DNA from 3 places in the Paenibacillus sp. FSL K6-2859 genome. Region 3 is predicted to be linked to each of the others. Evidence: riboswitches for the same ligand, from Rfam matches in the RefSeq annotation. Region 3 holds a riboswitch; each other region holds the start of a gene.

Region 1 (8,872 bases), 2.2 Mb from region 3:
TCGAAAGATGCCACAAAAAATGCCACTTCGGGAGAACCAGTAGCATTCAATTACAGTGAGCTACCTAGAGTTGGTAAAGAGGATGCACCTGTTAAAATTGTTGAATTTGGAGACTTAAAATGTCCAGCGTGTTCCCAATTTGCAACTTCAGTTAAACCGAAAATTGTTCAAGATTTTGTCAACGAGGGAAAAGCAGCGCTCTACTTTGTAAATATGGCTTTCGTTGGTCCAGACTCTGAAACGGCCTCACTTGCTGCATTATCTGTTTATCATCAGAATAATGATGAGTTCTGGAAGTTCTATGATGCTGTATATGCTCAGCAAGGTGATGAAAGTGAAGAATGGGCGACTGAAGATTTCTTAGTAAGCCTTGCGGAGAAAGAGAAGTTAGCTATCGATTACGAACTGCTTCGTAAAGATATTAAGGATCGTACGTATGCAGATGAGCTGAATAAGGGTATGCAGTTAGCTAGTGAAGCTGGGGTGACGACTACACCATCCCTTTACATCAATGGAGTAATGATTGCGGATCCTTTTAACATTGAAGCGATTTCAACTGAAATTAACGACGCCGCAAAAGCTGTGGAGGCAAAGTGACAAAGTTCCTATCTTTTTGCAAGCGTAACTGCCTGTATCTGGCCTGGTTCGTCTCTTTAGTTGCTGTAGCTGGTAGCTTGTATTTGAGCGAAGTATTGAAATATGAACCTTGTAAGCTTTGCTGGTTCCAGCGAATTTTTATGTATCCTCAGTTATTCCTCTTGGGAATTGCGACGTTTCGAGGAGATAAAAGGATTATCCCATATGTACTTCCATTAAGCTTGATTGGTGGCAGTATCTCGATTTATCATTATGCGGAGCAGAAGATTCCTGCGTTAAGTAAAGTGCTTCCTTGTACAATTGGTGTTCCTTGTAATAAGGATTACTTGAACTATTTCGGATTCATTACGATTCCTTTTCTTGCTTTAATCGCGTTTGCTTTAATAAGTATTTTACTTTGGTACGGACGCAAGGAAGAAGAAGTGATGGAATTAGAAACAGAAGAAAGTTTAGGATTTTGATTTTTCAACTTTGAAGGAACGAAAAAATGTGAAAAGTGACTAAAAACACGACCCAGAGGGATAATTGAAGAGAATGAAAGAGAGCATCCAATTAGACGCTGTATTTGCGCTTTTTGGATGTTTTTTCATTCTTTTTTCATTTTTTTCAACGCTTTACTGCATACACTTTGTAGACTAATATTAGACCTTGTGAGAAGTTGAATATGCGCTGAATTTTCTTAGGAAAAACGGGGGAACCAAACTTGGCATATGTGCCAATGGGGTGAATCGGAATAGGTCGATTGGACTTGTACCGTAGGGCTAAACCACAGCCCGAATCCGCCAGCTAACCTCGTAAGCAAGGTGGGATAATGACCATGCATAGCATGCGGATCATTTCCGTATGCTATTTTTTGTGTCTGCATTTATGAAATCCACCAATGAAAACAGCGCGCGGAAATTCCGTTTCAGCTCCCAAAGAAAGGAACTGTATCCACCATGGTAAGCAAGGTAAAACGACTATTGATCGGGCGTCCGATGAAGTCGAACGAACTCGATCATGAAAAGTTATCCAAGGTTAAAGCACTGGCTGTCCTGTCTTCTGATGCGCTCTCGTCTGTAGCCTACGGAACGGAACAAATTCTGATTGTACTGGTGGCTGCGGGGTTTACTGCCATCTGGTATTCCCTGCCAATTGCATTAGCCGTATTGGGCCTGCTGGCCATCCTGATTTTATCCTATCGGCAGACGATCTACGCTTATCCGCAAGGAGGAGGAGCTTACATCGTTGCCAAGAGTAATCTTGGTGTTCCGACAGGGCTTTTAGCAGGAGGGTCTTTGTTAGTGGATTACATTCTGACCGTAGCTGTTAGTGCCTCGGCAGGGACAGATGCGATCACATCAGCGTTTCCAAGTCTTCATAATCACACGGTTCTTATTGCTGTATCCGTAATTATTCTTCTAACATTGATTAATCTTCGCGGAGTTACAGAATCGGCTTCATTTATCGCAATCCCAGTGTATTTGTTTGTGGTGTCGATTGTAGTTTTGATTATCTCCGGTGTTATTAAATATGCAGCAGGTGGCGTACATGCGAATGTCCCTGAAATAGGCAGCGCCGTCTCCAATGTTAGTTTGTTTCTACTATTAAAAGCCTTCAGTTCTGGCTGTTCGGCACTTACGGGTGTAGAGGCTGTATCTAATGCCATTCCAAACTTTAAAGCACCGGCTGAAAAGAATGCAGCCAAGACCTTAATGGTCATGGGGGTTATACTTGGATTTATGTTTACAGGTATCACATTACTGGCCTATTGGTACGGTATAGTGCCTGATGAAAAGGCAACGGTTGTTTCTCAGATCGCTGAATCGACCTTTGGTCGCGGAACTTTATATTTTTTCATTCAAGGGATTACAGCAGTCATTTTATTCTTAGCAGCTAATACAGCTTACTCAGCGTTCCCGCTGCTCGCCTTTATGTTTGCAAAAGATAAATATATGCCACATGCTTTTATGGTTCGTGGTGACCGTCTAGGTTTCTCAAATGGTATTATTTTTCTAGGTGTTCTGTCTGCTGTACTTGTAGCTGCATTTCACGGAAATACAGAAAGCTTGATTCCTCTTTATGCGGTAGGTGTCTTCATTCCGTTCACATTGTCCCAGCTAGGAATGATGGTTCATTGGTTTAAAACCAAACCAGCGGGATGGAAAAAAAGATTTGTTGTAAATACCATCGGTATGCTGACTACATTGACAATTACGCTTATTTTTATCATTACTAAGTTCTCAAGCGTATGGATGGCGTTCATTTTCTTACCTGCTGTAATGTTTGTGTTCCACCGCATTCACAAGCACTATTTGAACACAGCAGATCAGCTTCGTATATGTCCGGCTACGGATAAACCTTTAATTAAAGGAAGTACGGTTGTTGTCCCTGTTGCTGGTGTAACACGTGCTTTACTGCATTCCATCAGCTATGCCAAGTCTCTAACAGATAATGTAGTAGCCGTGTATGTTGGCTTTGATGAAGAGGACATTCAAAAGATGGAGCAACGGTGGGAGGAATGGAATCCGGGTGTACGCCTGATTGTACTTCGTTCCAGATATCGCAGTATTATTCGTCCGTTAGTGAAATTTATTGATACCGTGGAGTGGAAGACCGCAGCGACGGATCATATCACGATTCTGATTCCACAGTTTATAACTAAGCATTGGTGGCAAGCTGTACTTCATAATCAGACCAGCTTTTTAATCCGTTCGTATCTAATGAATTCAAAAGATGTTGTAGTTGCGACTGTCCCCTATCATTTGAATAAATAATGGATTATTAAGGAGAGGCTATATCCGGAACGTTCGGAATATAGTCTCTTTTGTATTTTTTTTGAAGGAAAATGCTGCAAATCAACAAAATTTTAAATTTATAGGTTGACACAGAGAATGAGAATCAATATCATTTAAAAGTGAGACAGAGGTAAACAACACCTTTGAATATCAAAGCAGGTATATATTAGGAGGGTTTTTAATGTTTTCGTTAAACAGAAAAAGATTTGGAAGCATGAAATTGACGATGATCGGACTAATAGTGATGACGCTATTCCTATCCGCTTGCGGTAATAATAATGCTGAAAGTTCATCCAATGCAGGAACTGAGCCTACAACAGCGCCTACTGCAGAAGCTACAGAAGCACCGGCAGCACCAAAAACGTTAACGGATGCGATGGGGCATGAAGTAACGATCCCTGCTAATCCTGGGCGTGTTCTGGGTTCTTATTTGGAAGATTCTTTGGTAACGCTGGGTGTGACTCCAGTAGCCCAATGGTCTGTGCCAAATGGCGTTCAGGATTATCTGGCTGCTGAATTGAAAGATGTCCCTACCATTAGCTACGATCTTCCATTGGAGGCAGTAACCAGCTTCGCTCCGGATCTGATTCTTATCCCATCGGAGTCTTCCGTACAGAATGGTATCTACGACCAATTGAATAAGATTGCACCGACTTATGTGATCGGGGATAAGCTAAATCAAGATTGGCGTAAATCGCTACTCAAGATTGGTGAAATTCTGAACAAAACCCCTGAAGCAGAGAAAGCCATTAAAGATTATGAAGACAAAGCGGCGGCTGCGAAAGAAAAGCTTAAAGGAGCTATTGGTGAAGAGTCCGTGGCGATTTTATGGCTGGTACAAAAAAACTTCTATATTGTAGACGAAACTCGCAGCAGTGGTGCTGTATTATATACAGACCTTGGTGTAAAGCTACCTAACTTAGTAACAGAAATTCCTGTGGGTACAAGAGCTACTTGGAATCCAATTTCGCTGGAGAAGCTTTCTGAGCTGACTGCAGATCATATTATCCTTGTAAATAGTGATAAGACTGAGGGTTCGGAGATTCTGGACAGTGCCATTTGGAAAGGCATCCCGGCTGTAAAAGCTGGTAATGTGCATGAAATGAGCTCAACAAGCAGTTGGCTATACAGTGGTGCGAACGCTGGTGGCAAAATCATTGACGATGTGTTAACAAGTCTTGTGAAATAAAAGTCGTAATTCACCATGAATGAGACTGCTCATTTGGGTGGGGAAGGGCGTGCAGATCAGTATCTTAGATACAAAGATCTGCACCATTTTTTTATAAACTACGCCCATATTACGGGAAAATGGCTCCTGCAATTGTACAACATTAATTTTTTTGCGATAATGAGAATGATTGTTGTTATCATATAGACTATTGTAACTATCGATTAAGGAGACGACTCATGGTTTCACCCTCAGATTTCGCACATCGCAATAAAAATGATACACAAAAAGCTCTACATACCCGTCCGGCAGCTGCAATAGGTATTCTGATTTTTGGACTTGCTGCTATTGCCTTTGGACTGGCACTTTCAGTCTCAGTGGGTGCGGCAAATATCAAGCTAGCTACGGTATGGGAAGCAATATTTCAATTCAATCCAGATATACAGCAACATCAGGTGATTAGAGAACTAAGACTTCCACGCGTGATCGCAGGTGCTTTGGTCGGTGCTTGCTTCGCAGTAGCCGGGGCAATCATGCAGGGGATGACAAGGAACCCACTTGCGGATTCAGGTCTGCTCGGCTTGAATGCGGGAGCGGGTGTAGCGCTTGCTATAGTATTTGCTTTTGCACCTTCGCTCTCCTTCACTACACTTATGTTGTTTTGTTTTATTGGTGCCGCAGTTGCTTCTTTTATCGTATTCGGAATTGGGTCGCTTTCCTTTAATGGCCTGACACCGTTGCGGTTGACACTTGCGGGCTCTGCTGTCAGCGCATTACTAGTTGCTGTTAGCCAGGGCATAGCGATTCTTTTTAACTTATCTCAGGATATTGCTTTTTGGTTAGCTGGTGGAATGGGAGGAGCTAGCTGGACTCAGATCAGAATCATTTTCCCTTGGGTGTTTGTGGCATTAATTGCAGCGATGATGTTATCGCGTTCCGTCACATTGCTCAGTTTAGGTAAGGAAGTGGCCGTTGGTCTGGGGCAGCGGACTCGATTAGTCCAGTTGGCATGTATGATTGTTGTAGTCGTTCTTGCCGGAAGTGCAGTCTCGATGGTTGGCCCGATTGCTTTTATAGGACTAATTATTCCACATGTTACGCGTTATTTCGTGGGGGTAGATTATCGCTGGATTATTCCTTGCTCGGCAGTCCTTGGGAGCTTATTGATTATCTTTGCGGATATCGCCGCGAGAATGATCAACGCACCTTATGAAACGCCGCTAGGCGCTTTAATTGCTATTATCGGGGTACCTTTCTTCATTTACTTGGCGAGTAAGCGGAAGGGGGAACTGTAATGCACAGATTAACCCTTTCTCCAAATGAAAAAGAACGCCGCAAACGCGTGCTTACAGTATTATCGCTCCTAGCTATATTGATCGTCGTCATGTTTATTATCAGTATGAATACAGGGTTTATGCGCCTATCCCCATTGGAGGTATTACATACACTGCTGGGAGATGGAACACATCAGCAAAAGCTTATTTTATTTGATTTTAGATTACCTCGCATCGTAATTTCACTGTTGGTTGGAGCGGGCTTTGCAGTGTCAGGCTGTATCTTACAGAGTCTCGCACGAAATGCACTTGCTGAGCCGGCTACGCTGGGCATAAGTGCGGGTGCAGGTTTTGCGGTAATCATTTTCATCTCGTTTTTTCCGGCTACAACAGCAGCTCCGGTATTCGTCTTGCCGCTCTTAGCGCTTGGAGGGGCTAGCTTAACCGCCGCTTTAATCTATCTTCTCGCTTATCGGAAAGCAGATGGTCTATCTCCAACAAGGTTGATCCTTATCGGGATTGCGGTCGCTGCCGGAATTAATGCTTGCCAGCTTGTGTTGGCACTTCGGCTTGATCCTAATAATTATCAATTTGTAGCGACTTGGATCGCCGGTAAAATATGGGGTGGGGATTGGAGATTTGTCCTTGCTCTGTTACCTTGGATAGTGATTTTGTTACCGTTTGCCTTCTATAAAGCACGGATTCTTAATGTATTGAATCTAGGCGATCATACTTCACTAGGGCTTGGAATGCGAGTGGAGAAGGAGCGTATTCTTCTACTCATGACAGCAGTGGCGCTTGCCGGCTCCTGCGTTGCTGTAAGCGGAGGTATAGGCTTCGTTGGACTGATAGCACCACACTTGGCTCGCAGGCTCGTAGGGCCCCGTCATCAGGTATTATTGCCGGCTAGTGCGTTGACAGGGGCACTCCTTATGATTACTGCCGATACGATCGGCAGATGGGTATTACAACCTGCAGAAGTTCCCACGGGCATTGTGGTTGCAATTATTGGCGCACCTTACTTTTTATATTTACTCGCCAAATCAAAAGCGTGAGTATAGCTCCATACAACGTAGCGCGTGCTTACGAAGCAAAATTTATTATGTAGTTCATTCTAGGAGCATAGCTCCATAAAACTTATAAGGAGTTGTTATCATGTCAGAACGTTTGAATACAGAAGAATTAAGTATTGGGTATGCAGAGGCTACAATTGTTAAAGGATTGAACTTGACTATCCCTACGGGAAAAATCACTGCACTAGTGGGCGCTAACGGCTCCGGTAAATCTACAATCCTCAAAACGATGGCTCGGATCATGAAGCCTAAGAGCGGCAGTGTAATGCTGGACGGCAAATCAATCCATAACTTTTCAACGAAAGAGGTAGCTCGTCAACTTGCGATTTTACCGCAAAACCCAACAGCTCCAGACGGTCTAACGGTTTCTGAGCTTGTCAGCTACGGTCGTTTCCCCCATCAAAAAGGTTTCGGTACAATGACCGCAGAGGATCGCAACATTATCTCGAACGCAATCTCCGTTACGGGGATGGAACCATTCCATGATCGTCCGATTGACCGTCTATCGGGTGGACAACGTCAACGCGCTTGGATCGCTATGGCATTGGCACAAGAGACGGATATTTTGTTCTTAGACGAACCAACAACATTTCTAGATATGGCTCACCAGCTTGAAGTCCTACAGCTTCTGCAAAAGCTGAATGAGGAAGAAGGGCGTACCATTATCATGGTCGTGCATGATTTGAATCATGCTACTCGTTATGCGCAGCATATGGTAGCTATCAAGTCAGGTACTGTGATTAGTGAAGGATCACCTACTGAGGTTATGACCCCAAATGTATTGCGCGAAGTGTTTGGCATTGAAGCAGATATTGTTCCAGATCCACGTACGGGAGTGCCACTGTGCCTTCCTTACGAGCTTGCTGCCTATAAAGCGGTGTAATCATATTCGAGAATCATACAACGAACAGGCTCCCGTCATTGACAAGGGAGCCTGTTCGTTGTTACAGTTGGGGTTGCCTACAAATCCATGATACCACTACTAAAAATAGATTAAGGACCATCATTTATACATGGTTAAAGGAGCATGAAACATGAATATTGACAAAATTCAAAATGACCTAGAGCAGCTAATGACTGCAGGAATTGTGAAGAGTCATGAGAACTTAAAAGATCACGTGTATACCAAAATGGGCGGTAAAGCAGATATTTTGGCAGCACCAGCTACTTATGAGGAAATTCAAAAGATTGTTACATATGCGGAACAGAATGGGATCACCCTTACGGTACTTGGGAACGGTTCGAATGTGATTATCCGCGATGGCGGTGTACGTGGAATCGTTCTGCAGACGGCAGGACTAACGGATGTGGGGATTCGAGACAATCTCTTATATGCGGAGTGCGGCGCTAAGATTATTGATGTTTCCAGATATGCGCTGGATATGGAGCTTACGGGTCTTGAGTTCGCCTGTGGCATTCCAGGAACGGTTGGTGGAGCGTTATACATGAACGCAGGCGCTTACGGCGGAGAAATTAAAGATGTACTGCATAGTGCGCTAGCTATAACTAAGAGCGGGCAATTGGTGACTCTGCAAGGGGATGAGCTGCAATGGGGTTATAGAAAAAGCGTGTTCGCAAGCGGTGAATACATCGTACTTGAGGCCAATTTTGCTATGACTTCAGGTGATGCATTAGCCATCAAGTCGAAAATGGATGAACTTACTTACCTGCGTGAATCCAAGCAACCGCTTGAGTATCCTTCCTGTGGTAGTGTCTTTAAACGTCCTCCAGGTCGGTTTGCAGGTCAGTTAATTCAAGAGAGTGGCTTGCAGGGAACAAGAATCGGTGGTGCTGAGGTATCCAAGAAGCATGCAGGGTTTATTGTAAATGCAGATCATGCAACCGCCAGCGATTACATTGGGCTAATTCACCATGTAAGGGCGACTGTGAAGGATAAATTCGGTGTGGAGCTGGAAACTGAAGTGGAGATCATTGGAGAAGAGTAACTTATTAATCGTATAAATCGAAAGAGCCCCAGATTTA
Region 2 (11,350 bases), 5.9 Mb from region 3:
AAGGGCGCCGAAGGCGTTTATGTTTGAAAGTTTTGGGAGGAAATTATGCCTTTTCATGATATAGTAGGCCAGGAGAACGCCACGCGGCTACTCCAAAATGCCTTGCGCAAAGAAGCTGTGAGTCATGCTTATTTATTTACAGGGCCAGCAGGCAGTGGACAAATGAAAACGGCGCTGATGTTTGCCCAAGCTATATTTTGTACCCAGAGCAAGGACGATGCCTGTGGGGAATGCCTGGAGTGCCGCAAAGTAGAGCATGGAAACCACCCTGATTTGTCACTGCTGCAGCCAGATGGGGCAAGTATTAAAATAGATCAAATCCGTGAGCTGCAGCGCGTCTTTTCCTATCGGTCAGAGGGTGTGAATCCGAAAGTATATATTATAGATGGAGCAGACAAAATGACGGTACAAGCTGCCAATAGTCTGCTGAAATTTCTGGAGGAACCACCAGCTCCGGCTGTTGGAATCTTAATTTCTGATAATAGCCGTTCCTTATTGCCAACCATTCAGTCGCGGACCCAGCGGATTCCATTTAGTCCGTTAAACCCGGATATTATGCTCCAAGCTCTGGCAAGTGAGGGCGTTCCCATACCCTTAGCTCGATGTGCAGTATCACTTAGTTCAGGATTTGATGGTTGCAGGAAACTTTTGGAACAGAATTGGTTTGCAGAAATGAGAAATGTAATGTTACAATTAGCTAAGGAGTCCTTAGGCAAGGGCAGCTCCGCTGTAGCAACTGCTGGGCAGAAGCTGTTCAAGACCGGACTCGCTGAACATTTGGATATCTTCTTCAGCATGTTCCATCTGTGGTTTAAAGATATGCTTTACTTCCTGTATCGTAAGCATGAGAGTATCGTTTTCATAGATCAGTTAGACTTTATTTCCAGGCATGCCCGTGAGCGGAGTGCGGAACAATGGGTGGCTTATATGGGATTTGCTGCAGAGAGTTCGAAGAAGCTGCGATCCAATGCCAATGCCCAGTTGTGTCTGGAGCAGTTTTTAATCCGACTGGAAAGTTAAAGGATTAGTTATGATATATCCTCCGGATGTCGCTTTACCTGGAAATATCGTTTTAACAGACGAGGAAGGACAAGCATGGATCATCAGGGAGCGGACATGCCCATAGGTTCCTTTTACCGGCAAACAAGGGGGTTAATTTTTGTACAGCGTAGTAGGTGTCCGTTTTAAAAAAGCGGGTAAAATATATTATTTTGATCCACTTGATTTTCCGATTGAACGGGATCAATATGTTATTGTGGAGACAGCACGTGGGGTTGAATACGGTAAAGTTGTCGTAGGTAAAAAAGAGGTGGAAGAATCCGACGTAGTTTTGCCCCTCAAAAAAGTGATGCGTATTGCCGGAGAAACCGACGCACGCGTAGTTGAAGAGAACAAAGGGGCCGCTAAAGAGGCTTTTACCACCTGTTTAAATAAAATACGCGACCATGGTCTCAAAATGAAGCTCGTCGATGTAGAGTTTACTTTTGACCGTAATAAGATTATATTTTACTTTACGGCCGAAGGACGGGTCGACTTTAGAGAATTGGTTAAAGATCTAGCAAGTATTTTTCGGACCCGCATTGAGCTACGGCAAATTGGGGTGCGTGATGAGGCTAAAATGCTAGGTGGACTTGGACCTTGTGGGCGAGTACTTTGTTGTTCATCTTGGTTAGGGGATTTTGAACCCGTATCCATTAAAATGGCGAAGGATCAGAACCTGTCACTTAATCCGACGAAGATTTCAGGACTTTGTGGACGTCTGATGTGTTGTTTGAAATTTGAGCATGACAATTATGAGAGTGTGAAGGAAGAAATGCCAGCGGTCGGCAAGATTGTCGTGACCTCATTGGGTGATGGCAAAGTAGTAGGACTTAATGCCGGAAGCCGTACGGTTCATGTACAGTTGTTTGAAGTGGGCAAAGTTAAGGAACTTCCAATGGATGATGTTGTCGTCAAGTAAACCATTATAAGGTTACTTTCGGGGTGGAAACTTGGAGAAGAAAAATATATTTGCACACATGCAGGATATGGAAGCACAGATGGAAACGATGCGCGCCAATCTTGGAGAATGGAAACAGACGGTAAAAGAACTGATGGAAGCGAATCAGAGGTTAACTCTGGAGAATGAACAGCTTCGCAAAATTTTAAAGCGGGATGCACCTTTGGATCCTACCGTAGATTCTGCGGAGGCGGAAGCTCTTTTAGCTGCCGGAGAGGGAACAGAAGAGGTTGTCGGGGAAGGTTATGACAACTTGGCCCGGCTTTACCATGAAGGCTTTCACATCTGTAATGTTTATTTTGGACATTTACGCACGGAAGGTGATTGTCTGTTCTGTCTTTCTTTTCTTAATAAATGAGGATATCCAGCCGTAGGAGATTGATCCTACGGTTTTTTTTGAATTTCAGCTGAATGAAGATAGTCTTGTTTCGATGATTATGCACAGAGATTTTAGCTCAACAAAAATTTTTAGGAGATTACTACATGACAAATTCTTTTAACGATATATCTGTTCCTCTGCTGCCGACGGAGCGGGTGGATGATTTATTAACGCATGACTTGCGAATTATTCAAAGTGATGAAGTATTCAGCTTTTCTATGGATGCTGTACTGCTTGCCCGTTTCGCCAGCGTTCCGCCCCGTGGGAGAGTCCTGGATCTTTGTACTGGAAATGGTGTAATTCCTATTTTGATGACGACCCGAACTAAAGCTTCTATAGAAGGGATTGAAATTCAGCCCCGTTTAGCGGATATGGCTCGACGTAGCGTGGCTCTAAATGGGCTACAGGATCAGGTTGTGATCCATGAAGGCGATTTACGTGAGTTATATAAAGTAGCAGGACATGGCGTATATGATGCAATAACAGTCAATCCTCCTTATATGCCGCTTAACGGCAGTGACCTCAAGCTGAACACTCATCAGGCTATGGCTCGTCATGAAATCGGATGTACACTGGAGGAGGTTATTCAAGCCTGTGTGAGACTGGTTCGCACCGGAGGAAAGGTAAGTATGGTTCACAAGCCACAACGATTGGTCGATATTATTAGTCTGATGAGAAAATATAGGCTCGAGCCCAAAATTATCCGCTTTGTACATCCACGTGCGCATCTGGAGGCTAACATGGTATTAATCGAAGCGATACGTGATGGTAAGCCGGAGGTTCGTTTACATCCACCACTCATTGTATATAATGAGGACAATCAATACTGTCCAGAAATTATGGACATCTACTATGGTGCTAAAGAGGGTAAATCATGACGATATCATGCCAAAGCAGTTTTCAGAACAATAACAATACACATAAGCAGGAATCAACCGGTTCACTCTTTTTGGTGGCAACACCCATCGGTAATTTAGAGGATATGACTTATCGTGCTGTTCGCACATTGCAGGAATGCGATATTATTGCAGCTGAGGATACAAGACAAACCCGGAAATTGTTGAGTCATTTTGAAATTACACCCTCTATGCTGTTCAGTTATCATGAGCATAATAAGGCTGCAAGTGGACCTGAACTTATCCGCTATATAATAGAAGGAAAAAATTTGGCACTCGTCAGCGATGCCGGTTTACCAGCCATTTCCGACCCTGGTGCAGACCTTGTAGCCCTTGCCATAAGTCACGGTATACCAGTAATTCCTATACCCGGAGCTAACGCAGCTTTGTCAGCATTGATTGCCTCTGGTCTGCCTACGACTACTTTCACCTTTATCGGCTTCTTACCTCGAGAACGTAAAGATATCCGTGCGGTATTAAGTCCACTTCGTTCGGCGCAAGGGACTATATTGTTCTACGAATCTCCACATCGCGTGGTGAAGACACTGGCTCATCTCCATGAAGCATTTGGCAATCGGCGAATTGTGCTTGCTCGTGAACTGACGAAGAGATATGAGGAGTTTCTACGTGGGACGATCGAGGAATGTACGGATTGGCTCGCTGAACATCCACCGCTTGGTGAGTATGTCATTGTCGTTGAAGGTGAGAGCAAGGAAGATGCTGAAATGGCGGAATCGGCTTGGTGGCGCCAGTTAAGTATTGAAGAACATGTTGCTCATTACGAAGCAGCAGATATGCCGCGTAAAGAAGCTATGAAAAAAGCAGCCTCTGATCGTGGTGTGTCAAAGCGGGATATTTATAACGCACTTCTGGATAAAGCGGAGCAGCAGTAAGTGTTATTGACGGATTCTAATTCTAAGAGGTTAACAAGGTGCGGAGGGGTATTACGAAGCTGACGAGATTCTAGCCTGAAGGTGGTTCCCAAAAGGAAGCCCAATATAGACCAGATCATGGTAAAAACTCGTTTTACTTCATGCTCTCACCGCATTCCCCATCATTATTAGGTATCATGGGGGGAGTAAATCCTTGTAGACATCTTTTGGGGCGGGAAACACAGGTGATTGCAGAAAAAAAATACCTCCCGCGGTCACGGGAGGTCAAGGAGATATGAAAAGGTTAGAATTAACAATTTGATTAGTTCTATTATATACTATTTATTTTAGTTTGTCACAGGGGTAGGGATAGTAGAAATGCATTCATGACAAACTATTTTTCCTTTGAAGTAAGTTACGTTCTCAGCGTTGCCGCAGAAAATGCAGGCAGGCTCATATTTCTTAAGCATAATGCGCTCACCATCAACGTAAATTTCAAGTGCGTCTTTTTCACCAATGCCAAGAGTACGGCGCAATTCGATGGGAATAACTACCCGTCCAAGTTCGTCTACTTTTCTTACAATTCCTGTTGATTTCATCATACCAATCGTTACTCCTCTCAATGTTCCAAAAACGTCATTATTCGACATTGTTCACTGTTTTATGATATTCATAATACCAACGATTCCCAAAACAGTCAACCTTTTTTCATAGGTTGAATTAAGAACTTTTTCACTAAAACTTTGAATTGCCTATACCAATTGCGAATTCTAAAAAAAAAGTAAAAATAAACTTTGTCGATTTACCAAGACTAAAAACGTCATCATTCGACAAAGTACGACATAATTACTTATTATATACTTATATTGGTTAAAATCATATTAAATTTAATAAAGGAGTTGATCTCATGAAGCAGCCGCTCACAGAAGAAAAGGTTTTCAAAGATCCGGTTCACAATTATATCCACGTGCAGGATACTATTATTTGGCGACTAATAAATACAAAGGAATTTCAGCGTTTACGCCGGATACGCCAGCTGGGTACCTCGTATCTCACCTTTCATGGCGCAGAGCATAGTCGGTTTTCTCATTCTCTAGGGGTATACGAAATTACACGTAGAATTATTTCGCAATTTGAACGAAGCGGTTATAAGGATTGGATTCCTGAAGAAAGTCTGCTCACCTTGTGTGCGGCTTTGCTGCACGATCTGGGGCATGGTCCATTTTCCCATTCTATAGAAGAAGCCTTTGAAATGAATCATGAGGATTGGACTTGTCGAATTATTCTGGAGGACACAGAGATTACTGAGATCTTGCGTGATGTGGAGGAGGATTTTCCTCGTAAAGTAGCCTCAGTAATCGCTAAAACTTATGAGCATGAAATTGTTGTAAATCTGGTTTCAAGTCCGCTAGATGCTGATCGCATGGATTATTTGCTGCGTGATGCGTACTATACAGGTGTAAACTATGGAACGATCGACATTGATCGGATTTTAAGAATGCTGCGTCCTTATAATGGTCGAGTTGTTGTAAAAGAATCGGGAATGCATGCCATTGAAGATTATTTAATGTCGCGTTATCAAATGTACTGGCAAGTGTATTTTCATCCGGTGACACGTAGCTCAGAGATTATTTTGCGACAAATTTTCCGTAGAGCCAAGGAGCTTTTCCAAGAGGGGTACAATTTTAGTTTCATGATTAATCCGCTGGAGGATTTGTTCCGTGGTGAGGTGACAGTAAAGCAATATTTAATGCTGGATGAAGCACTGGTACAGACGGCTTTTATGCAGTGGACGCTTGAAAAAGATGAGCTACTAAGCGACTTGTGCACCCGTTTTATTCATCGTAAACTGTATAAATACGTTGAGATGGAGAATCTCGATACAGATATGATTACTGAAATTCGCAGCAGTTTTGCGGCAGCGGGTCTTCACCCAGAATATGATTTGGAGATTGATTTTCCGACAGATCTGCCCTATGATGTGTTCCGTCCGGGAGAAGCTTTTGACAATAAACAAATTCTGCTGCTTGATCGGCATGATCATCTGCGGGAAATTTCAGAGGTATCCGATATTGTACGTTCTATTAGCGGCATTCACCGTGGCAGATATCATCTTTATTTTCCTCAGGATAAGTTGAGAAAAGTGCTTACACGATTGCCTTCTTCTATCGCAGAGATTTTTGCAAAATAATACAAAAAAATATAGCATTTTTGACAAGGAGTGAAGGTTAAAATGTATCTGTTTGACACACATACGCATCTGGATGCGCCTCAATTCGACGAGGATCGCGAAGAAGTTATCGCTCGTGCTGTAGAAGCAGGAGTTAGCAAGATGATTAATATCGGATTTAATCGGGAGACGATTCCCTCAACGATGAAGCTGGCGGAATCTTACGATTATATTTATGCGGCAGTGGGTTGGCATCCTCAGGATGCGATTGATATGAAAGATGGAGATCTCGATTGGATCGCTTCTCTATGCAGTCATAAGAAAGTGGTGGCGATCGGTGAAATCGGACTGGATTATTACTGGGATACTTCTCCCAAGGATGTGCAGCATGAAGTTTTTCGCAAGCAAATTGGACTAGCCCGCGAACTGAATATGCCGATTTGTATTCATGATCGTGATGCCCATGAGGATGTTGTACGGATTTTACGGGAGGAAAAAGCAAATGAGGTTGGAGGCGTGATGCACTCGTTCTCTGGAAGCTGGGAAACGGCTAAGATGTGCTTGAATCTTGGTTTTCATTTATCCTTTGGAGGACCTATTACGTTCAAAAATGCAAGAGTGCCAAAAGAAGTACTTGCGCAGACCCCTCTAGACCGATTATTGATCGAAACCGATGCTCCATATTTGACTCCGCACCCCTTCCGCGGAAAGCGAAATGAGAGCGCTCATGTGAAGCTGGTAGCAGAGGCAGCAGCTGAAATTAAAGGGTTAACATGGGAAGAATTGGCTAAAATAACGTATGCGAACGCACTGGAACGATTTGGGATTGAGTGAAAACGGGAGAAAAACAGGCGAAAAATAGAGAATGGCCGATATATTAAACTTTTTTAATATAAAAACAGCTGAATATTACAATATTTTAACCATATTTTTGCTTAAACGTGGTTGAATCGTCCTTTACAACATGCATCAAAACAGGATATCATCTTTTCAGTGATGTGAGCTGTGTTACAGTGACAGCCATATATTCATGGATCGTCTCGCTGAGTCTCCGTATGGAGAACGGGGGAACCAATATTGACCTGCCGCATGCCTGTATTTAAAATACGGTTTAGACGTGCCGTAGGACAGTATTTGATTTCTTCACGTGGTCTTTGGGGTGAATTTAAGGGCAACCGCCATGAGCGGGTGACCTGAAATAGGGCGTCTCTCTTTCGTCCGAACCCGACAGCTAACCCCGTAAGCGCAAGTAAGAGAGGCAACCTCGTGCACAAGCATTCTCTATTCTGATATTGGAGAAGCCACGAAAGAGTCCTCAGTTGAACTCTTTTTAGGCTTTTTTATTTTTGAATAAATAGAATGTTACCCACATACTGTTATATAACAGGGGTGGGAGTAGCTGTGCCGAGCAGGCGATCCATGAGCAGGAGACGCTAAGTTATTACGTGCGTGTCCTGTGACAATCTCAAATAGTTTCGTCAAAGGAATTCAGTCCTCATGATATACAATTGACGACGGGGCTATGTAAGGAGGATGGAGAGAATGGGCGTATTCCAACCAGAAGTATCCCATGATTCGCAGTCATCCAGCAGGTCTTTCGCATTACGGTGGGAGCAAGTAAATACTCGCGTGCTTTTACTTGCAGGCGTGATTTCAGTCGCTATCGCGTTACTTATTCTGCTGTACGTACACGGTCAAAGTAACAAACAATTATTTTTAGTAATAGACGGGCAAACACAGACGCTTGAAACGCGGGAAGCGCTTCTTGGTGATGTGTTGGAGAAAGAGCAAATTTCGCTACAGCCGCATGATGAACTATCTTTAGGTCTGAGTGATGAAATAAAAGACGGTGACCGTGTCGTTATCAATCGTGCGCAGAAAATTAGTCTTACTGCGGATGGAGCAACAAAAACGTTATATACGACCGAGGATACAATTGGTAAAGCAATTGAGAAAATGGGCATTACCCTAGAAGGTCATGATAAGATTTTCCCTTCGTTAGACACCACCATTTCTGCAAACATGGAGGTTAAGATTGTTCGCATCAACAAACAGACCGTACAGCGAACAACTGACTTACCCTTCAGAGTCATCAAGACAGCAGACCCCTCCCTTACTGTGGGAACAGTTAGAGTGGCACAGGCAGGCAAACCAGGCGTCATGATTCAGCATATTGAAAAGATCTACCAAGACGGAGAACTGGCCTCTATGCGCATGATTGGTAAGGAAGTACAAACGGTAACGAAAGATAAGATTATTGCCGTTGGTACCAAAGCACTTCCTAAGCCGGCTGTAGCTAAGACTACAACAACTTCCAAATCAAACACCACTTCAAAAACGGCTAAAGTTAGCGCCAAGACTAATAACGTCACAAGCAAGGCTGGCGTAGACTTTGAGTACAAGAAGATGATTAAGAATGTCTCCATGACAGCTTATTCGTCAGAAGAGGCAGGTATAGGTACCAAAACGGCTTCCGGAACACGCGTAACGGAAGGTCGCACAATTGCTGTAGATCCGAATGTAATTCCTATTGGCTGGTGGGTATATATCGAGGGACTTGGATTCCGCCGAGCAGAAGATACTGGCGGTGCCATTAAGGGCAATAAAGTAGATGTCTACTACGATTCACTGAGCCATGTTCGTAATTTCGGTCGTAAATCACGAACCGTTTATGTGATTGGACCTGTGAAGCCGGAGTTAAACTAGGCTGAAGCTTTTGCAAATTATTCTTTGATAAGCTATAGTGATGATAACCGTTAAGGAACGCCAGATGATCATTTCGTTGATCGCAGAGCAACCGCTCATCACTTATACATTCTTTAACCAAAAGAAGAGGAGCGAAACCTCTTCTTTTTTGCTTTTTTTGGAAGGAGTCAGAGATATGATTAAGGAACTAATTGTCGTCGAAGGTAAGAGTGATACCGTCGCTGTTAAACGCGCTGTAGAAGCAGATACGATCGAAACAGGGGGCTCGGCTGTAGACCGGACCGTAATTGCGAAGATCGCGCTTGCTATGGAGCGTAGAGGGGTGATTATTCTTACGGACCCGGATCACGCCGGTGAACGAATCCGCAAGATTGTGTCTGCAAAGGTGCCGGGCTGCAAGCATGCCTTCATTCCGGAGAAGGACGCAACCCGCAAAGGAGATATCGGTGTGGAGAACGCTTCTCCAGAGGCGATTCGTCATGCGCTGCGGAATGTACATACCTCTTTTGAAGGAGCACCTGCTTTAATCGGACTTGATGATCTAATGGCCGCTGGAATGCTTGTACACCCTCGGGCAGCTGAAAGACGTATGGCACTTGGTAATTTGCTTGGAATCGGATATTGTAATGGCAAACAGCTGTACAAGCGGCTGGCGATGTTTGGAATTACGCGGGAGGAATTTGCCGGAGCTCTCGCCCAAATTGATCAGGGGGGCATTACTTCATGAGTGGTAGAGAGGAAATTTCAACTCCAAAACGGACGAAAGAAATTATTCAACGTTATGGATTCAAGTTCAAGAAGAGCTTAGGACAGAATTTTTTGATTGATCAAAATATATTGGACAAGATTGTAGACGCTGCCGGGCTAGATAGCGGCTCTGGGGCATTGGAGATCGGTCCCGGCATTGGGGCGCTGACAGAACGTTTGGCGCTAACATCTGGAGCGGTAACCGCTGTGGAGATCGACCGTAGATTGATTCCTATTTTAAGAGACGTACTTTCCCCTTATCCGCATGTTAAGGTTCGTAATGATGATGTTCTGAATGTAAATCTGCAGGAGTTGTTCAAAGAAGATTTTGCATCCGTGAACAAGGTAAGCGTAGTTGCCAATCTGCCGTATTATGTGACTACTCCGATTCTGATGAAGCTGCTCGAAGAGAAGCTTCCACTTGATAACATCGTTGTAATGATTCAGAAAGAGGTTGCGGAGCGTATGGCTGCTTCTCCGGGAGGAAAGGAATATGGGAGCCTTAGCATTGCCGTGCAGTACTACAGCGAGCCTGAGCTCGTCTGCATTGTGCCGCGTACGGTGTTCATTCCTCAACCTAATGTGGAGTCCGCTGTAATCCGTCTAAAGGTAAGAGAGCGTCCACCGGTAGAAGTTGAGAGTGAGAAGCACTTCTTTGAGGTCGTCCAAGCTTCTTTCACACAGCGCCGTAAGACGATTGCTAACAATCTCAAGGCTCGTTACTTCCCTGGAGAGGGACGTGAGCGTCTGGAGGCTTTACTCGCAGAAGCTGGGATTGAACCAACCCGTCGTGGAGAAACGTTAAGTCTAGAAGAATACGCCCGATTGAGCGGTGTTCTGTTGGCTGCTGGAATTGAATAAGCTAAAAACATAGCTAGTTATGAACCAACTGAGGCCTTTGCCCATACGATGGGGTAGAGGTGGTGGTTGTAATGAATTTAGGAGACTTGGTCGTTCGTAAATCTTATGGCGGAGATTTGACTTTTCGTGTAGATCATATTGTGCAGGACAGAGCGGTCATCAAAGGCACAGATTTCCGTCTGTTGGCGGATTCTCCTCTGAATGACTTGGTTCAAGTGCCTCCTACCCGGATTACGGAACGAGGACAGCAGGCACAGATTAAAGCGAATGAATCACTGACACAGCTGCGGAAAGACCGACAGGAGCAAAGTCAGCGGAGCGGGAGCGCTCTATCAGAAGGCGCATGGGCTCCATCGCCTAAGGAAGCTGCTTATTTTGAAGTACCGGGGAAAGTACTGCATCTGGATGGCGATCCAGCGTATTTGAATAAGAGCCTTAGCTTATACGAACAATTGCGGATCCCTGCTGAAGGTCATCATGTTCATGAGTCCGCAATGGCTGACACTTTATACCGGCTGCTGCCCCGCGTGCGTCCAGACATTGTGGTGATTACCGGTCATGACGGGGTGCTGAAGCAACAGCATACTTACGATCTTCACAGTCTGAGCAGCTATAAAAATTCGCAAAACTTCGTAGCTGCTATTAGGGTGGCTAGGGACTATGAGCGAAATTTTGATGCGTTGACGATTGTTGCAGGTGCTTGTCAGTCACATTTTGAAG
Region 3 (11,350 bases):
GATTACCATATCCAATATTAACGCATAGTCAAACCGAGAGTCCCATTCAATATTTAGGGCATGCCGATCTGATTGAAGATCAGAACGGGGATTGGTGGGCCGTGTTTCTTGGCGTAAGACTAGTGGAATCCAAGTATACCGTACTAGGAAGAGAAACCTTTCTTGCCCCTGTAACGTGGAATGAAGACGGATGGCCGATGATTGATAATAATGAAGATATTGTAGGATTGGAAATGAAGGTGCCGCGGGTTCCTGGTTCCTCTCCTAAACCTGCTTCAAGCGGAAGATATGACTTTGATGACGAAGTCTTACCCTTGTCATTAGCCTTTCTCCGTAATCCTGCTGAGGCAAGCTGGTCTTTAGAGGAACGTCCGGGATGGCTGTCTTTTCGGGGTCAAGCTGAAGGTCTTAGTGATATCGGACAGGTGGCTTTTATAGGTAGAAGACAGCAGCATACTTCAGCAGAATGGAGCACACTACTGGAGTTTAACCCAAGTAGGGACGGTGACGAGGCTGGGCTTTGCGCCAGATTGGATGAGAATGCACATTATGAGATTGCTCTATCGCAAAGAAATGGACAAAGAGTAATCGTAGCTTGTTTAACCGTTGATGGAATAACACAGGTGGCGGCAGAGGTTCCAACGACAGCTGGACATCTTTATTTGAAAATTCGAGCGGAGCTAACCGAATATACCTTATTGTACGCTTTGGATGGGCAGGAGTGGATTGAGCTATCTAAGGCTCTAGCCTACCCATTATCTCCTCAAGCTGTAAAAGGAAACGGATTTACGGGTGTTCTTATCGGCTTATACGCGTCAGGTCATGGTCAAGTGACTGAGCTACCTGCCTGCTTTGATTGGTTTGATTATCGGTCTTAATAAGTCGAACACGGAATATAATTGCGTTTGTTAGGAGGGAACTTGTTGAGACAAGCTAGTGATTTTACTGAGCCTGCATTAAAGACAGTGTTCGCTAAGGATTTCAAAATTGGCGCAGCCGTCAACCCATTGACGATCCAATCACAGGAGCATTTACTTGCCTATCATTTTAATAGTATCACCGCTGAAAATGAGATGAAGTTTGAAAGTCTGCATCCGCTTGAGGACATTTATAATTTTAAGACGGCAGACCAGCTGGTTGCCTTCGCCCGGAAATATGATATGGCGATGCGTGGACATACCTTGATCTGGCACAACCAGACTACAGATTGGCTGTTTGAGGATAAAAATGGTGGATCTGTAAGTAAAGAAACTTTGCTCTCACGAGTTAAATCACATATTCAGACCGTAGTAGGGCGTTATAAGGAAGATATTTATGCTTGGGATGTTGTCAATGAAGTTATAGCCGATGAAGGAGAAGAGCTTCTTCGCCATTCCAAGTGGCTCGACATTGTGGGCCCGGATTTTATCGCCAAAGCGTTTGAATTCGCCCATGAAGCTGATCCTAAGGCAATATTATTCTACAATGACTATAATGAATCCCATCCACTAAAACGTGACAAAATTTATGAACTGGTGAAGTCACTGCTGGAGCAGGATGTGCCGATCCATGGCGTCGGATTGCAGGCACACTGGAATTTATACGATCCTAGTCTAGATGATATCCGTGCAGCTATTGAGAAATATGCATCCTTAGGACTTCAGCTCCAACTGACAGAGCTGGATGTATCCATGTTCCGTTTCGATGACAAACGTAAGGATCTAAGGGCTGCACCAACTGATATGCTTGAACTGCAGGCAGAACGATATGAAGCGATGTTTGCCCTGCTGAAAGAATACCGTGACGTGATTAGCTCGGTCACGTTCTGGGGAGCAGCAGATGACTATACTTGGCTGGATGATTTCCCTGTTCGTGGACGGAAGAACTGGCCGTTCCTATTCGATGAAGGGCATAAGCCGAAGCCAGCTTTCCATCGAATGATCGCCTCTGAAATGAAATCATAGAGTGGGCAAGCTGCTCAAATAATGAACTGTGAACCCGTCCTTATATCGATTAAGGGCGGGTTATTTATACGTTGATAGATTAGTAGAATAGATCTCAAAGGGCGGATGAAAGTGAGTGTGACAATTAGAACGATTCTGGAAGATTTAATGGGAACTGTGGAACAGATAGATGGAACTGTAGATACTCTAAAGCCGGGGAATCCGGAAACGGTGATTACAGGGATGGTTACGGCATTTTGCGCTACGCAATATGTTGTGGAACGAGCGATTGCTATGAACGCCAATTTGTTGATCACGCATGAAGGGTTGTTTTACAGTCATCATGATCCGAGCGAGTGGTTAGAGAATGACCCTGTTTATCATTCAAAACTGAGTTTAATTGAGCGTTCTGAACTGGCTATTTTTCGTTATCATGATTATTGGCATCGGCATCAACCGGATGGGATCATGGTGGGCTTGCTACGAGAGCTTGAATGGTCAGCCTATGTGGTTGAGCAGCAACCCACTGCAACAATCCTATCGATTCCAGCTATGACGGTAAGTGAAGCGGCTCAGTATATAAAAAGAAAGCTAGGCATCCCCTACGTACGCGTTGCCGGCGATCTATCACAGACATGCAGGCATGTGGGGATATTAGTAGGTTACCGAGGAGGTGGGACGATGGCTATTCCTCTTTTTAATCAGCACAATCTTGATTTAATCATTGCTGGCGAGGGCCCGGAATGGGAAACTCCAGAATATGTGAGGGATGCAGTCCATCAAGGCAGATCAAAAGCGCTGATTATGTTAGGTCATGCGGAAAGTGAAGCTCCAGGAATGAAATATTTAGCTGAAGTTCTGGCACAGAAATATCGAATAATTCCTACTTATTTTATTGCTGAACAACCGATCTATCAGCTAGTGTAGTCCATCGAAATGGAAATGAAGAATAAATTTGCATATTATGGAGAAAATGATGGGAAACTAGGTCACTGAGAAAGGAGTGTTTCAATGGAAATTCCTTTGGAGGCTGATGAAGTGTTAACTCGTATCAAAAAGCTTCAAACCGATGGAAGCTCGATCAGCAAAAAGCAAGTGAAGCAAAGCGACCCTGATCTAATGAGAAGTGCGCTGTTCTTTTTTCCGAGCTGGGAGCATGCATTGAAAAACGCCGATCTGTTGTAGCCATATGATTGTATAAAGAAGCCGAGTGGTTCAGGGATTGATCTCTGATGTCCGCTCGGCTTTTTCTAGATATATTGAGTAAACAAGAGCAAAAGAAAGAGAAAACGAAGTGTATGCTCAATATGAAATGAAAAGCATGGCTTTCAACATTATTTTGCCCACAGCTCAACTTTACAAGAAACCTTACACGGAGTATGATTCATCACATAACTGACAATTACATATGAAGTCCGCTTAATTTCCGTTAAGGAAAGCGGGGGAACCAACAACTGGGAACCAGTGTAACAATCGGTACTAGTTATGGGGTGAATCCTGTTCCGGGTGCATAACATGCAACCTTGCAGGTAGGGCAACTCTCACTGCCCGAATCCGACAGCTAACCTCGTAAGCGTATGGAGAGAGGATGAATGGCGTGTTTAGTGATGAATAGCCACAGAGAATCCCTCTGTGGTTTTTTGCTGCGTTTATAAGCAGATACAGTCGTAGAATTTATTATGAAAGAGGTGTTACCTTTGCCTATCGCTAAACTGAACGGAACTTCGCTCTATTACGAAATCAATGGAACTGGCACTCCGGTTGTGTTTATCCATGGACATGGATTAACACACAGTATGTTCAAACCACAACTGGAGTACTTTTCCGATAAATATAAAGTGATTTTGTGTGATTTACGGGGGAATGGCAAGTCAGGTGAACTCCTAGAGGCCCCTAATGAGATTATTGAAACGCAATGTCTGGACCTGATTATGCTGTTAAATGACCTGGGGGTTCGTGAAGCAGTTTTTGTTGGGATCGCCTATGGCGGTTTAGTCGTGCAACATATTGCCAAACAATATCCTGAGCGTGTAAAAGCAATCGTGGTCGCGGATAGCTTCTGTAGGAGCCACGGATCAACCCTTGTAGGGAAAATACAGCTTATGGCAGCGTATTGCAGCTTGCTAATGTATTATCTCCCAAGCGAGCTGGTGCTGCCTTCGATTCGGATGATGTACCGAGAGCGCTGGAGTCTCGCCTATAATGAGATTAGAAGAGGGCTGCTGGACAAACGCCCACGGGAGTTATATCGGCAAAGGCTGGCCACGAGCCATGTGGATTACACCAGATGCTTAAAAGCTTTTAACCGTCCCGCTTTATGTATTGTAGGGGACTTTAATGAATTTGGAGTGAAGTGTATGAAGGAAATGGTGTCTCAATTGCCGCATGCGCAGTTGGCGATTATCCCGAATGCATTAGATCCGAGTAATCTGTGTCAGCCGGAGCAGTTTAATGCGATTCTTCAACGTTTTTTGGAGAAGCAGCAGGGCACTCAGCAGATTAGCTGATCCTATGAAATTGAGAAAAGAAGGAGTGCTCCCGCAGCCATTGAAATTATGCGGGACACTCCTATTTCATTAGAGCTATAGGGCAGATTTCCCTAAAAAATTGGATTTCAAACCAAAGGCTGACTCAAGGGTAGTGAATGCTACGTGTGAGCCAGCTTTTTTAGTAGCTTCGTATTTTGTACAATGCTGTCTACTGATGTAAGATTAAAGATATTCGACATTAACTATTTAAAGGAGCTGAGTCATGATGTCTCAAGCCGAAACCATAAAATTGACCTCATTATCTTCAAAAGGGGGCTGCGGCTGCAAAATTGGTCCTGCTGATCTCATGCAGGTTATTCGCAGTCTGCCACCAACCGTTCCAAATCCGGATCTACTTGTAGGTCTGGATACCAGTGATGACGCTGGAGTATATCGATTAAGTGATGATCTAGCATTAGTGCAGACTGTTGATTTTTTCACGCCGATCGTGGACGACCCTTATTCCTTTGGGCAAATTGCAGCAGCCAATGCATTAAGTGATATTTATGCTATGGGCGGTAAGCCGCTTACGGTACTTAATATTGTGGCCTTCCCTATTTCTGTTCTGGACAAAAGCATTCTCGGTGACATTTTGCGCGGTGCAGCAGATAAAGTGCAGGAAGCAGGAGCAACACTTGTGGGCGGACATTCCATCGACGATAAAGAGCCTAAATTTGGATTGGCTGTTACGGGCCTTGTGCATCCGGACAAAGTAAGAACGAATGCAGGTGCGCAGGTAGGAGACAAGCTGATTTTGACCAAACCTATCGGTGTGGGCATCTTAACGACTTCTATTAAAAAGGATCAGCTATCCCCAGAAGAAACTACACGCCTTACGACAGTCATGTCTACACTAAATAAAAAAGCGGCTGAAGTCATGGAGCCCTATGATGTACATGCTTGTACAGATGTTACCGGATTTGGGCTGCTGGGACATGCCTCGGAAATGGCAAAAGGGAGCAATCACGGACTGATTATTCGTCAAGGGGATGTACCGATGCTGCCAAGAGTAAGAGAGCTCGCGGAGCAAGGCTTTGTTCCAGGTGGCACTAAGAATAACTTTGCCCATTTGGAGGGCAGTATTCTTTATCCGGAGGAGATGGACCAATTAAGCCGCTATATTCTGTGTGATGCTGTGACTTCTGGTGGATTGCTAATCTCTGTTGCTCCTGAACAAAGTGAGGATTTGCTAAAAGAGTTAGTAGATGCAGGTGTAGAAGCGGCATTGATAGGAGAGGTCACGAAAGAACATCCGGGTCAGATTGCAGTTATAGCTGCGCAATAACGATGGAGTTCAGCTTACAGGCGACCTAAGAAGTTAGCCACCAGAGGAGAGAGCGCATTGTTTCAGGATATTACACTGGAAGAACTAAGAGTGTTAAAGAATAAGAAGCAGATCACCGTTATCGACGTTCGATCTCCTTCTGAATATAAAGATGCGACATTGCCAGAGAGCTTGAACATTCCTTTTTTTGACGATAAGGAACGAGCTGAAGTAGGTACGCTGTATAAACAGACAAGTGTGCAGGCTGCGAAAGAACGCGGTTTGGAGATTGCTGCGGCGAAGCTACCTTCCTTTGTCAAAGAATTTGCTGAGATTCAAGGGGACAAGGCTGTATTCTGCTGGAGGGGAGGTATGCGCAGCCGTACAACTGCGACTGTACTTTCTTTAATGGATATTCACGCTTACCGATTGATTGGCGGCTATAAAGCTTACCGTAAATGGGTACTCGATGAACTGGAGTCCTTTGAATTCAAGACGAAGCCTTATGTAATTCATGGAAATACGGGGACAGGCAAAACAAACCTGCTGCACCGCCTGAAAGCGCAAGGCTACCCCGTTCTGGATTTGGAAGGAATGGCGGGTCACCGCGGTTCTATCTTTGGCGAGATCGGACTTCAGGCAAATAATCAGAAAACGTTCGATAGTCTTCTTTTGGAAGAATTAATTAAGCTTGAGGATGCTCCTTATGTACTGTTTGAAGCAGAGAGCAAGAAGATTGGGAAGGTCGTAATGCCTCCATTTATGACCGAGCAAAAAGAGACCGCAACGCAGATTTGGATTGAACTGCCTTTGCAAGCTAGAGTGCAGCAAATCCTTAAGGATTATCGTCCAGAAGAATATAAAGAACAGTGTATTTCAGCCTTTCGAAGTATCAAATCCCGAATTCATATCCCCATTGCGGCGGAAATCGAACGGTGCTTGCAAGCCGATTTGTTCGGGGAAGCTGTGGCGCTGCTGTTAGAATACTACTATGATCCTAAATATGATTACACGTCTACTCAGTATGAAGGCATTGAGAGAGTTACCTTTAAGGTGAACAATTTAGATGAAGCTGAGACTGCGGTGCGTTCTTTTTTGAAAAATAATCAGGCTTAATAAGCTTTATGTATCGTGATGTATGAGGGGTTTAGAGGAGGCTCAGTACAAATGATCTATTTAGACTATAACGCTACAACACCTGTAGATAAGGAAGTAGCAGAGGTTATGATTCCTTATCTTTATGGTCATTTTGGCAATCCTTCAAGCAGTCATTCTTTGGGGCAAGAAGCTAAACTCGGAATCGAGCAAGCGAGAACACAGGTGGCTAATTTCCTGAATTGTGCGCCGGGAGAGGTGCTTTTCACCAGTGGGGGTAGTGAATCGAATAATACCGTCATCAAGGGAGTCGCCCAAACCTATCGACATAAAGGCAATCACATTATTGTGTCTGCTGTGGAGCATCCTGCGGTAATTAAACCGTGTCAGTATCTGGAGCAGTTGGGCTACACGATTACCTATGTACCTGTTGACGCGTATGGAATGGTGCAGGTAGACGATGTGAAAAAGCAGCTTACAGACCAAACTATACTAGTCTCCATTATGCACTCTAACAACGAAACGGGCACGATTCAGCCGATCAAAGAAATAGCCAAGGTCTGCCACGAACGAGGTGTTCTTGTACATACCGATGCTTCACAGTCCGCTGGAAAAGTAGTACTCGATGTGGCTGAGTTAGGGGTGGATTTTCTAACGCTGGCAGGTCATAAATTATATGCGCCAAAAGGGATTGGAGCACTGTACATCCGAGAGGGCATTCACATCGAACCATTAATTCATGGGGCAGGTCATGAGCAGGGAAGACGAGCAGGTACTGAAAACACACCTTACATTATTGGATTAGGAAAAGCCTGTGAGCTTGCTTCGGACTCTGCTTCCAGAGAACGTGTGAAAGAGATTGCGGATTATTTCTATGATCGATTGCAGGAGGTTTTTGGCGACAACATTCACCTGAACGGTCATAGGCATAAACGATTGCCCAACACACTTAACATTAGCTTTTTAGGAGCGGTGGGTCACGAAGTGATTGCTTCGCTAGAAGATGTGGCTGCCTCAACAGGCTCAGCTTGTCATTCTGGAGAAACATTGATTTCACCTGTTCTAAAGGCAATGAATGTCTCAGCAAGTATTGGGCAGGGAGCGGTTCGTTTTAGTGTGGGACGGTATACGACGAAAACGGAGATCGATGAGGTTATCGGTAAGCTGAAAGGATATTTGTTGTGAATAGATTGCCAGTGGTGGAGTAGCTAATGGCGCTTGTGTGATTCCGGAAAATCTAGAAGTTGAATCTGCATATCGTATATTTTAAAAAAAAGCATCTGTCACTCCTTCAAAAGGATAGGCAGATGCTTTTATTGATTTTAGCGATTATACAATTGTAAAGCCAGCACTTGCATAACCAGTGACTGTATTTACAAGGGTGAGACCTGTGGCAGTAGCTGAGAATACCATAAGCAGACGTGTCTGCGGTGTTACAGCAAAATCGATACCATTTGTAACTCCGCTGACAAACGTACCTAGAGTAATAGCGCCTGTGATAGGTGGCAGTGGTACTATGGCTCCAGGAATAGGAGTGAATGTGTTATTTGGTGTGGCAGATTGGTACAATTGTGCTGTCACAGTTACAGTAGTACCAATAAGTGATAGAGCTATGGTATTACTGAAGTAAGCAGCAAGGGATGTTATCACTCCAGCACGCGGAGTCGAGAATGCAAAGTTGATAAGAGGTCCAAGAACTGTACCTGTCAAATCTATATTCCCGCCAACAAGAGAAATGCCTGTGGCTGAACTTCCGAAGCCAACAAGGCTTGTTGTTCCAACCAAACCACCTAAAATCGTAGTCATAATAATAGGTCCACCGGAAGCCAACGGAATGATTGCACCAGCCCCGGTTGCACCAGTAACGCCAGTAACTCCGGTAACACCCGTAGCTCCCGCAAGCCCAGCCGTACCCGTCGCACCCGTAGCTCCCGCAAGCCCAGCCGTACCCGTCGCACCCGTAGCTCCCGCAAGCCCAGCCGTACCCGTCGCACCCGTAGCTCCCGCAAGCCCAGCCGTACCCGTCGCACCCGTAGCTCCAGCAAGCCCGGCCGTACCCGTCGCACCTGTAGCTCCCGCAAGCCCGGCCGTACCCGTCGCACCTGTAGCTCCAGCAAGCCCGGCCGTACCCGTCGCACCCGTTGGCCCCGCAAGCCCAGCCGTACCCGTCGCACCCGTCGGTCCAGCAAGCCCGGCCGTACCCGTCGCACCCGTCGGTCCAACCAGCCCGGCCGTACCTGTCGCACCCGTCGGCCCCGCAAGCCCGGCCGTACCCGTCACGCCTGTCGGTCCAACCAGCCCGGCCGTACCCGTCACGCCTGTAGCTCCCGCAAGCCCAGCCGTACCTGTCGCACCCGTCGGCCCCGCAAGCCCGGCCGTACCCGTCACGCCTGTCGGTCCAACCAGCCCGGCCGTACCCGTCGCGCCTGTCGGTCCAACCAGCCCGGCCGTACCCGTCGCGCCTGTCGGTCCAACCAGCCCGGCCGTACCCGTCGCACCAGTCGGTCCAGTTGCCCCTGCTCCAGGACCTGTCGGTCCCTGTATTCCTTGCGCTCCTTGTGCTCCTTGAGGTCCTTGAGGTCCTTGAAGTCCCTGAGATCCCTGAGATCCTGGTGCTCCCTGCGCTCCCGTCGCGCCTGTCGCTCCACCAGCAATTAATAAATAATCTGACGAACTACCTGGTGTTCCTTTGGGTCCAGCAACAGTAGCTATATAAGTGCTGCCATTAAAGGTTACTACTTGACCCGCTGGATAAGAAGGACTTTGTGCGGGATTGAAGACTACAATACCTTGCAGTCCTGCACCAGTAGATCCTTGAGGACCCTGGAGTCCTTGAGGACCTTGGAGTCCCTGAGGACCCTGTGGCCCCGTCGCACCCTTAATAGGTAAGCCAAGTGCTTGTGAAATAGAAGCCTGAATATGTCTGATTTGAATGACCAACTGATCTTTGCAATGAGCGTCAATCTTCGTAGCGAGAATAAAAGATAATAACTCGGCTAACAGCTGTTGAAGATTGGTGCCAACGCTTACGACTGAGAAGGGACTGACTTCAGTAGAAACAATGGTTATTTCTACTACAGAAAGAAGCTCCGTTCTAAAAGGGCTGCATATCTTAGCGTCATGCAAGAATTCCATGAGTTCTCTTAACACTCTTTGAAGATTCGTAATATGAAGTGTTGTGGGATTCGTAAGCGCGGGAGGTACCACTGCAGAGAGCTCAGTGACTATTTTTAATAGAGCGGCACACTCCCTTTTTCTAATAGGACTGCTTATTCTTCCTTGCTTGTTTAGGATAGCGTCACCTTTAAAGGGTCTATGATTATGTTCCGACATGTTACTGTATCTCCTCCTTGAGCTTCTCCTCTTCATTCCTTTAAAAATTGGGAACCTGCCCAATCAGCATATTCAGAGAAATGGAAGTTGTTACAGTAATCGCTCTGGAAGTCGATACACATGAACCTACATCAAAAAGGCAAGCCACTGCTAATACGGTAGCTGCCTTTTTGATAGAGTAGTTAATTAACATCGCTCTTCATAATAGCGATTCTTTAATATTAAGGGCAATTACGAGAAACGTTGGCGGAATTCCCGTGGAGTGGTTCCTTCAATACGGACGAAGCTGGAGCTGAAATAAGGCGCTTGATTGAAGCCAACCTCCTCGGCGATCCGGGCAATCGTGTAACTGGTCTGCATCAGCAATAGCTTACTCTGCTGAATTCGGTAGTGCAGCAGGTAATCCATAGGTGCACAGCCGTATTCCTTTTTCATGCAACGAGCGATATATACAGGATGAAAGTTCAGGTTCTCCCCTAGCTGCTGTGCTGTGATACGCTCACGGAAATGACTGCGCAAATAGGAGGCAGCTTGCTCTGCACATATTTTGGAGGGAGAGGGACGCTCATGGCGCAGAGAGGCAGATAATTGCTGGAGAACCTCTTGAAATAACAACTGCTGCTGAAATGGAGTATCGCTCAAATGGGAATTAGGCGCTAGTTGATTCAGCTGCGAGAGCAGTTCTTCCATCTTGGACGGTTGTAACAGAGAGGTATATTGGGGCAGCTGTAAGGTAAAAGTGCGTATATTAAATTCGTCTGAATGAAGAGGATGCTCCACTCTGGTATGTTCTGTCTCTGGTGTTGAAGCTGTAGCCTCGGAAATATTCCAATCGCCCACTGTCTGAAAATGCAGCCAATAATAAGAGGTGTGTTCCTTGCAGCTGTCCGTACTGAAATGATGGCTATCTGGACGAAGAAGCAGTGCCTGACCTGCGCGTACCTGAAAGGTGAGACCTCCTTCATTCATATATAGGCAGCCCTGCTTGACTACAAGCAAGTCAAATACCTTAATATTGTGGCGGCTCATGTGGTAATGCCCTGGTGAGAAGGTGTGCAATCCACTTACGATATAATAGAGCATTGGCGGGACGGTGAAATTAATAATGTTCATGGAGAGATCTCCTTTTATGAGGTTGATATAATGAAATTATTGGTTTGAAATATGTACCATCACCAAAAGTATATCATCTATAATTTAGTCTGACC

The links. Region 3 has a riboswitch for cyclic di-AMP ahead of MHB64_RS26235 (alpha/beta fold hydrolase). Riboswitches for the same ligand answer to the same signal wherever they lie in the genome.
Region 1: linked by a shared signal. The riboswitch ahead of MHB64_RS16385 (APC family permease) and the one ahead of MHB64_RS26235 (alpha/beta fold hydrolase) in region 3 are both predicted to bind cyclic di-AMP.
Region 2: linked by a shared signal. The riboswitch ahead of MHB64_RS00190 (3D domain-containing protein) and the one ahead of MHB64_RS26235 (alpha/beta fold hydrolase) in region 3 are both predicted to bind cyclic di-AMP.

Annotation. Positions count from the first base shown of each region.
Region 1 is NZ_JBBOYU010000001.1:3,715,698-3,724,569, reverse strand. It holds gene MHB64_RS16395 (DsbA family protein) at 1-597, shown strand, start outside; gene MHB64_RS16390 (disulfide oxidoreductase) at 594-1,058, shown strand; cyclic di-AMP (ydaO/yuaA leader) riboswitch at 1,255-1,412, shown strand; gene MHB64_RS16385 (APC family permease) at 1,536-3,353, shown strand; gene MHB64_RS16380 (ABC transporter substrate-binding protein) at 3,556-4,563, shown strand; gene MHB64_RS16375 (FecCD family ABC transporter permease) at 4,782-5,837, shown strand; gene MHB64_RS16370 (FecCD family ABC transporter permease) at 5,837-6,871, shown strand; gene MHB64_RS16365 (ABC transporter ATP-binding protein) at 6,972-7,772, shown strand; gene murB (UDP-N-acetylmuramate dehydrogenase) at 7,924-8,835, shown strand.
Region 2 is NZ_JBBOYU010000001.1:34,853-46,202, forward strand. It holds gene holB (DNA polymerase III subunit delta') at 46-1,020, shown strand; gene MHB64_RS00155 (PSP1 domain-containing protein) at 1,160-1,960, shown strand; gene yabA (DNA replication initiation control protein YabA) at 1,992-2,357, shown strand; gene MHB64_RS00165 (tRNA1(Val) (adenine(37)-N6)-methyltransferase) at 2,483-3,256, shown strand; gene rsmI (16S rRNA (cytidine(1402)-2'-O)-methyltransferase) at 3,253-4,167, shown strand; gene MHB64_RS00175 (AbrB/MazE/SpoVT family DNA-binding domain-containing protein) at 4,494-4,748, opposite strand; gene MHB64_RS00180 (HD domain-containing protein) at 5,054-6,337, shown strand; gene MHB64_RS00185 (TatD family hydrolase) at 6,380-7,150, shown strand; cyclic di-AMP (ydaO/yuaA leader) riboswitch at 7,348-7,577, shown strand; gene MHB64_RS00190 (3D domain-containing protein) at 7,859-9,022, shown strand; gene rnmV (ribonuclease M5) at 9,198-9,749, shown strand; gene rsmA (16S rRNA (adenine(1518)-N(6)/adenine(1519)-N(6))-dimethyltransferase RsmA) at 9,746-10,630, shown strand; gene yabG (sporulation peptidase YabG) at 10,702-11,350, shown strand, end outside.
Region 3 is NZ_JBBOYU010000001.1:5,888,800-5,900,149, reverse strand. It holds gene MHB64_RS26255 (glycoside hydrolase family 43 protein) at 1-878, shown strand, start outside; gene MHB64_RS26250 (endo-1,4-beta-xylanase) at 924-1,943, shown strand; gene MHB64_RS26245 (Nif3-like dinuclear metal center hexameric protein) at 2,055-2,849, shown strand; gene MHB64_RS26240 (hypothetical protein) at 2,934-3,107, shown strand; cyclic di-AMP (ydaO/yuaA leader) riboswitch at 3,329-3,514, shown strand; gene MHB64_RS26235 (alpha/beta fold hydrolase) at 3,620-4,429, shown strand; gene selD (selenide, water dikinase SelD) at 4,677-5,735, shown strand; gene mnmH (tRNA 2-selenouridine(34) synthase MnmH) at 5,793-6,830, shown strand; gene MHB64_RS26220 (cysteine desulfurase family protein) at 6,882-7,994, shown strand; gene MHB64_RS26215 (exosporium glycoprotein BclB-related protein) at 8,139-10,142, opposite strand; gene MHB64_RS26210 (hypothetical protein) at 10,183-10,335, opposite strand; gene MHB64_RS26205 (helix-turn-helix transcriptional regulator) at 10,374-11,255, opposite strand.